2 regions of the Streptomyces sp. NPDC003635 genome follow, and region 2 is predicted to be linked to the other one. Evidence: riboswitches for the same ligand, from Rfam matches in the RefSeq annotation. Region 2 holds a riboswitch; the other holds the start of a gene.
The links. Region 2 has a riboswitch for glycine ahead of gcvP (aminomethyl-transferring glycine dehydrogenase). Riboswitches for the same ligand answer to the same signal wherever they lie in the genome.
Positions count from the first base shown of each region.

Region 1: another riboswitch for glycine. It lies ahead of gcvT (glycine cleavage system aminomethyltransferase GcvT); the one in region 2 lies ahead of gcvP (aminomethyl-transferring glycine dehydrogenase).

Region 1 is NZ_JBSFOK010000007.1:220,594-223,995, forward strand. Features, by position in the region: gene ACWDRW_RS09890 (enhanced serine sensitivity protein SseB) at 1-769, opposite strand, end outside; gene ACWDRW_RS09895 (AAA family ATPase) at 847-1,503, opposite strand; glycine riboswitch at 1,680-1,775, shown strand; glycine riboswitch at 1,776-1,883, shown strand; gene gcvT (glycine cleavage system aminomethyltransferase GcvT) at 1,922-3,040, shown strand; gene gcvH (glycine cleavage system protein GcvH) at 3,139-3,402, shown strand, end outside.
Region 2 is NZ_JBSFOK010000089.1:1,249-4,650, forward strand. Features, by position in the region: gene gcvP (aminomethyl-transferring glycine dehydrogenase) at 1-1,684, opposite strand, end outside; glycine riboswitch at 1,859-1,954, opposite strand; gene ACWDRW_RS39415 (PRC-barrel domain-containing protein) at 2,068-2,442, shown strand; gene ACWDRW_RS39420 (DNA polymerase IV) at 2,478-3,402, opposite strand, start outside.

The DNA of each region.
Region 1 (3,402 bases), on a different contig from region 2:
GCACCTTTTCACGCATCCAGATCGCCACGGGGTCCTGGGCCGCCATGTCCAGCAGGATGAGGTTCACCGGCCACTTCGTCGGCACCCTGCCCAGGGCCCTGCCCAAAGCATCCATCGGAAGCGTGCGGAGGTCGCCTTCCCAGTTGGAGAGTTCCACTCCCACGAACATCACGGGATCCGCCGTTTCGATGGCGGCCAGACAGCGGCGGGCCGTCGTCACGACTCCCGTGGCGGCGAACTCCGCCGAGGCCGCGGCCAGGAAGTCGACCGGGTCGTCCTGCCAGTCCGGCTCGTACAGCTTGACCCGGCCGCCGCTCGCGGGGCCGTCCAGCGGCGTGCGGCCGACCCGACACAGCTCGGCCACCGCGACCGGCGGGAGGGGTATCCCCACCACGCCGTCGGGGTTGACCGCGATCCCGACCTGCGGGGGCAGGCCGCGGGCGAACTCCACCGCGGGGGCGATGGTGAACGACATGTGCGCGCCGACGACCTGGCGGAACTGCTCCTCGGAGCTGAAGACGGGGACGTAGGCCTGGCCCTCGATCTCCAGCGTGGGCAGGTCCAGGGGGCCGCTGTGCGGGCCGCCGCCGGACGGCAGCGGGACCCACAGGAAGCTGCGCCCCAGGACCTCGATGATCCGGCCGCCCGCCGAGGGCACGCCGAGGGAGGCGGAGAGCACCTCCTCCAGCTCGTTGCCGGGCCATCCGCCGTGCGGATGGGGGTGTGCCTGCGCCGGAAAGTCCGCGGGGAGATCCGCCGGGAAGTCCATCTGTCTGACCGCCTGCCGTAACCACTGCTGTGGCTGAAAAGGCTAGCGCCTCCCGGCGGACCGGGAATCAGCCGGAATCAGCCCGTGAAGCCGATCCGGCGCAGCACTCCCGCCGCGGGCCGGTCGATCAGCACCGCCGACCCGCAGCCCTGGGGCAGTTCCCCCTTCTCCACCGCGCGCAGCAGCCGCCCGGCCGCCGTGCGGTGCCGCAGGAAGGCGTATCGGGACACGCCCCGGCCGCGCTCCCGCTGGCCCTCCAGGGCCTGGTCCGGGGTGACGTCCAGCACGAGCAGGTGCAGGGCGCCGCCCCGGCGCCGGGCCTCGCGGGCGAGCCAGCCGCGTACCCAGGCCTGCGTACCGCAGTCGTGCACGACGACGCCCTGGCCGGAACGGAGGGCTCGCCACAGACCGGCGTAGTGGGCCAGGCGGACGAGGGGGCGGTAGACGGCGTAGGGAAGGAAGCCGGGCATGCGGGCGTCCCAGCGGTCCCGGGTGTCCTGGGAGTCGATGCGGGTGCCCTTCACGGCCCGCTTCATCAGCGTGGACTTGCCGCTGCCGGGCAGGCCGGTGATCACGACGAGGTCCTGGGGCCCGAAGAGCAGCGCGTGCGGGCTGCGACCGCCGCGCTCGCGCAGATCGCGTACGACCGGGGCGCAGCCCTCGAGAACGGGGGCAGCGGGCTGCCGGGGCACCGCGATGCCCGTGGTGGTCGCGTACGCCGTGGTCCTGTTCAACGTGATCGTCCTCCCCTGGGTCAGGTAGAGCACCTGCCCGTTGAGCGTAAAGAGAAGGTAATGCCGTGCGCCTTCCGTTTCTGTACGCGTACCGCCACAGCCCGGTTACAGATGCGGCCCTGCCGGACCGGACCGATGCGTGCAATGATGTCCGCGCCAACTGCATACCGGCCGTTTGAATCCGCGCGGGAGAGTTCCCAGCCTTGAGCTGGGGCGCCGAAGGAGCAAGTCCCTCCCTTGAATCTCTCAGGCCCCGTTACCGCGCGGGCGAGGCACATCTGAAAAGCGGACCGCCCCTGTGGTGGTCCCACCCAAGGTGCAAGCCATGCCCACTGGGGGTCATGGCGAACCTCTCAGGTTCCGATGACAGATGGGGAGGAACGACCTCGCCCGTCATGCCTTGGGAGACATCCGTCCGATGAGCAGCACCGAACCCCGTCGTACCGCCCTCGATGCCCTGCATCGCTCGCTGGGCGCGACCATGACCGACTTCGCCGGCTGGGACATGCCGCTGCGCTACGGCTCCGAGCGGGACGAGCACAACGCCGTGCGCACCAAGGCCGGCCTCTTCGACCTCTCCCACATGGGCGAGATCACCGTGACCGGACCGCAGGCGGCCCGGCTGCTGAACTTCGCCCTGGTCGGGAACATCGCCTCCGTCGGCGTCGGCCGCGCCCGGTACACCATGATCTGCCGGGCCGACGGCGGCATCCTGGACGACCTGATCGTCTACCGGCTCGCGGAGACCGAGTACATGGTCGTCGCCAACGCCTCGAACGCCCAGGTCGTGCTGGACGCCCTGGTGGATCGTTCCGCCGGTTTCGACGCCGAGGTCCGTGACGACCGGGACGCGTACGCGCTGATCGCCGTCCAGGGCCCCGAGTCCCCGGGCATCCTGAAGTCGCTCACCGACGCCGACCTCGACGGCCTGAAGTACTACGCGGGCCTGCCCGGCACCGTCGCGGGCGTCCCGGCGCTGATCGCGCGCACCGGGTACACCGGCGAGGACGGCTTCGAGCTGTTCGTGAAGCCCTCGGACGCCGAGACGCTGTGGCAGGCGCTGACCGAGGCCGGCGCGCCCGTCGGTCTGGTCCCCTGCGGGCTGTCCTGCCGGGACACCCTGCGCCTGGAGGCGGGGATGCCCCTGTACGGGCACGAGCTGACGACCGGCCTCACCCCCTTCGACGCCGGGCTCGGCCGGGTGGTCAAGTTCGAGAAGGAGGGCGACTTCGTCGGGCGCGAGGCGCTCACCGAGGCCGCCGCCCGCGCGGAGGGCAACCCGCCGCGCGTCCTCGTCGGCCTGATCGCCGAGGGCCGCCGGGTCCCGCGCGCCGGGTACCCGGTCGTCGCCGCCGGCCAGGTCATCGGCGAGATCACCTCCGGCGCCCCCTCCCCCACGCTGGGCAAGCCGATCGCCATGGCCTACGTCGACGCCGCGCACTCGGCGCCCGGCACGGCCGGTGTCGGCGTGGACATCCGGGGCAGTCACGAGCCGTACGAGGTCGTGGCGCTGCCGTTCTACAAGCGTCAGAAGTAGTAGCCGTAGGTGATGCTGAGCACATCACCGCTGCTCACGCACGCCTCCAGCAGTCCCCCATTCATCAGCACTCCCCCGCGTACAGGAGAATTCAGGCCATGAGCAACCCCCAGCAGCTGCGCTACAGCAAGGAGCACGAGTGGCTGTCGGTCGCCGAGGACGGCGTCTCGACGGTCGGCATCACGGAGTTCGCGGCCAACGCGCTCGGTGACGTCGTCTACGCCCAGCTCCCCGAGGTCGGCTCCACGGTGACCGCGGGCGAGTCCTGTGGCGAGCTGGAGTCCACCAAGTCGGTCAGCGACCTGTACTCCCCGGTCAGCGGCGAGGTCACCGAGATCAACGAGGACGTCGTCAACGACCCG
Region 2 (3,402 bases):
CGGTGACCTCGGCGAGACGTTCCTCCAGCTCACGGATGAGCGTGAGGTAGCCCTCGGCCTGCTCGGCGGGGGCGAAGGGGTGCAGCTGCCCGAACTCGGGCCAGGTGACCGGCTCCATCTCGGTCGTGGCGTTGAGCTTCATCGTGCAGGAACCCAGCGGGATCATGCCGCGGTCCAGCGCGTAGTCACGGTCCGCGAGGCGGCGCAGGTAGCGCAGCATCGCGGTCTCGGACCGGTGCTCGTGGAAGACCGGGTGGGTCAGGTACTCGTCACCGCGCAGCGCCTCCTGCGACAGCGCGTCCTCGACCTCGGCGTCCAGCGCCTCGATGTCCCCCTCGACGCCGAACGCGCTCCACACGGCGCCCAGCTGGGCCCGCGCGGTGGTCTCGTCGCAGGCGACGGAGACGTGGTCGGCATCGACGAGGCGCAGGTTGACGCCGTTCTCACGGGCGGCGGCGACGACCTCGGCGGCCCGACCGGGAACCCGCGCGGTGACCGTGTCGAAGAAGGATCCGTGCACGACCTCCACACCGCCCGCGGTGAGCCCCGCGGCGAGGATCGTGGCGTACCGGTGCACGCGCCGGGCGATGCTCCTCAGGCCTTCGGGGCCGTGGTAAACGGCGTACATGCCGGCCATCACGGCCAGCAGCACCTGCGCGGTGCAGATGTTGCTGGTCGCCTTCTCGCGCCGGATGTGCTGCTCACGCGTCTGGAGCGCGAGCCGGTAGGCCCTGTTCCCGTCCGCGTCCACGGACACTCCGACCAGCCGCCCGGGCAGGCTGCGGGCGAACTTCTCGTGTACGGCCATGTAGCCGGCGTGCGGACCGCCGAAGCCCATCGGAACACCGAAGCGCTGGGTGGTGCCCACCGCGATGTCCGCGCCCAGCTCACCGGGAGAGGTCAGCAGCGTCAGCGCCAGCAGATCGGCGGCGACGGTGACGAGCGCGCCGAGCTCATGGGCCTGGTCGATGACGGCCTTGATGTCCCGTACGGCACCGGAGGCGCCGGGGTACTGGAGGAGCACGCCGTTGATCTCGCGGGAGGAGATCTCGGCCGGGATGCCCTCGCTGAGGTCGGCGACGACGACCTCGACACCGGTCGGCTCGGCGCGGGTCTCGATCACGGCGATGGTCTGCGGCAGGACGTCCGCGTCGACCAGGAAGAGGCCCTTCTTGTTCTTGCCCATGCGCCGGGACAGGGCCATGGCCTCGGCCGCGGCGGTCCCCTCGTCGAGCAGGGAGGCGCCGGAGGTGGGCAGCCCGGTGAGGTCGGCGACCGTGGTCTGGAAGTTCAGCAGCGCTTCGAGCCGCCCCTGGGAGATCTCGGGCTGGTACGGCGTGTAGGCGGTGTACCAGGCGGGATTCTCCATCACGTTCCGCAGGATCACCGGCGGGGTGAAGGTCCCGTAGTAACCGAGTCCGATCATGGAATCGAGGACCTGGTTACGGTCGGCCAGCGACCGCAGCTCGGCCAGCACCTCGGCCTCGGTACGCGCACCCGGCAGATCGAGGGAGTCGGCGTTCTTGATCACGTCCGGCACCGCGGCGGCGGTGAGCTCGTCGAGCGATCCGTACCCGACCTGGGCCAGCATCTTGGCCCGAGCCTCATGGTCAGGGCCGATATGACGCTGCTCGAAGGGAATCCCCTGCTCGAGCTCTGCGAGCGGAATGCGGTGGGCGGTCATTGCGGAGGCCTCCTGGTCTGACGCGACCTGCGAGGGGTACCACGGCGCGGGTACCCGGACGGCCTCCCCCTCTGTCATCTCAACCTGAGAGCTTCACCGGGGCCCGAGGGCACCCGGCTTTCACCGTCGGTGAGAGCGGAAGCCGTCGACACCCGCCCTGCTTTCCAGAGTGACCTCGTCCGTGCGGTACGTGGGCCTGAGAGATTCCGGGGAGGATTTGCTCCTTCGGCGCCTCCGATGATGTCTGGAGGACTCTCCCGCACGGGGTCAGCAGCCGCTGCCAGGGTACCAGCGAGGTCAACGACCGGGCGTTCGAGTGGCCGCTTCACCCAATGTGCTCTTTCGTAGTGCTTACGGATGAGTTGCGACCAAGTGGAGGGCCCGTGCAGACCGACATCGATCCGCGCAACCTGATCGGCCGCAAGGCGTTCGACCGAGACGGCACGAAGATCGGCACGATCGACGAGGTCTATCTCGACGACGCGACCGGCGTACCGGAGTGGGCAGCCATACGCACCGGCCTGTTCAGCAGGGACGCCTTCGTGCCCCTGGAACCCAGCGAGCTGATCGAGGGCACCCTGCACGTCCCCTTCGAACGCGCCCTGATCAAGGACGCCCCCGACTTCGGCGTGGGCCGCCACCTCTCCCCCGAACAGGAACTGCAGCTCTACCACCACTACGGCCTGGACATCACCCCACCTCCCTCCCCGGACCACGACTTCGGCAACTTGGCCGGCACAGAAGACGCCGACACGTAAACCTCCCCCTGTGGGCTGAGGTGCCCGGCCTCCGCTCACGCCCCGACCCCGTCCACCGGCACATCGGGTCTGACCGGCACCAAGGGCAACGGCTCCGCGACCGAGAGCGCCGGATCGTCCACCCGAAAGGTCCGCACCCTTCCCGGCTCGGACTGCGGCGTCTCGAACCGCACGGTCACCCGCCCCAGCCCACTGCCCTGCACCCACCCATGCCCGAACTCGGCGTGCCGCACGTCATGCCCCGCGGCCCACCGCCGCTCGGCGGCACCGACGACCTCCCCCGCCGAGCCCGCGGCCTCACCGGCCGCATCCCCGTCCTCCGCACCCGTCTCCGCGGCCAGCTCACCCGCGGCCTGCGCGAACAAGTCCTCCTGCGTGAAGTCGGCCAGCCCACTCACCCCCACCCCCAGCAGCCGCACACCCCCCGTCGTGTCCACCGACTCCAGCAACCGGGCAGCCGCCTCCCGCACCACCGAAGGATCATCCGTGGGCCCCCGCAAGGTCTCGGACCGCGTCAGGGTCGAGAAGTCGTACCGCCGCACCTTCAACACGATCGTCCGCCCGGACAGCCCGGCGCCCCGCAACCGCCGCACACACCGGTCGGCCAGCCGCTGCACCTCGAGCCCCACCCGCACCCGGTCGTGGATGTCGACGTCGTACGTGTCCTCCACGGACACCGACTTCGTCTCACGCTCGGCCACCACGGGCCGCTCGTCACGAGCCATTGCCATCGCGTACAGCGCATGCCCATGCGCCTTCCCGAGGAGCCGTACGAGCTCGTCCTCTCCCGCCTCGGCCAGCTCGTCGACCGTATGGATCCCGGCCCGCCGCAGATGATCACCCGTGGCCGGCCCCACCCCCGGCAGGGTCCGCACCGACATCGGCCCCAACAGCGCCCGCTCGGTCCCCGGCTCGATCAGCACCAGCCCGTCCGGCTTGGCCTGCTCCGACGCGATCTTC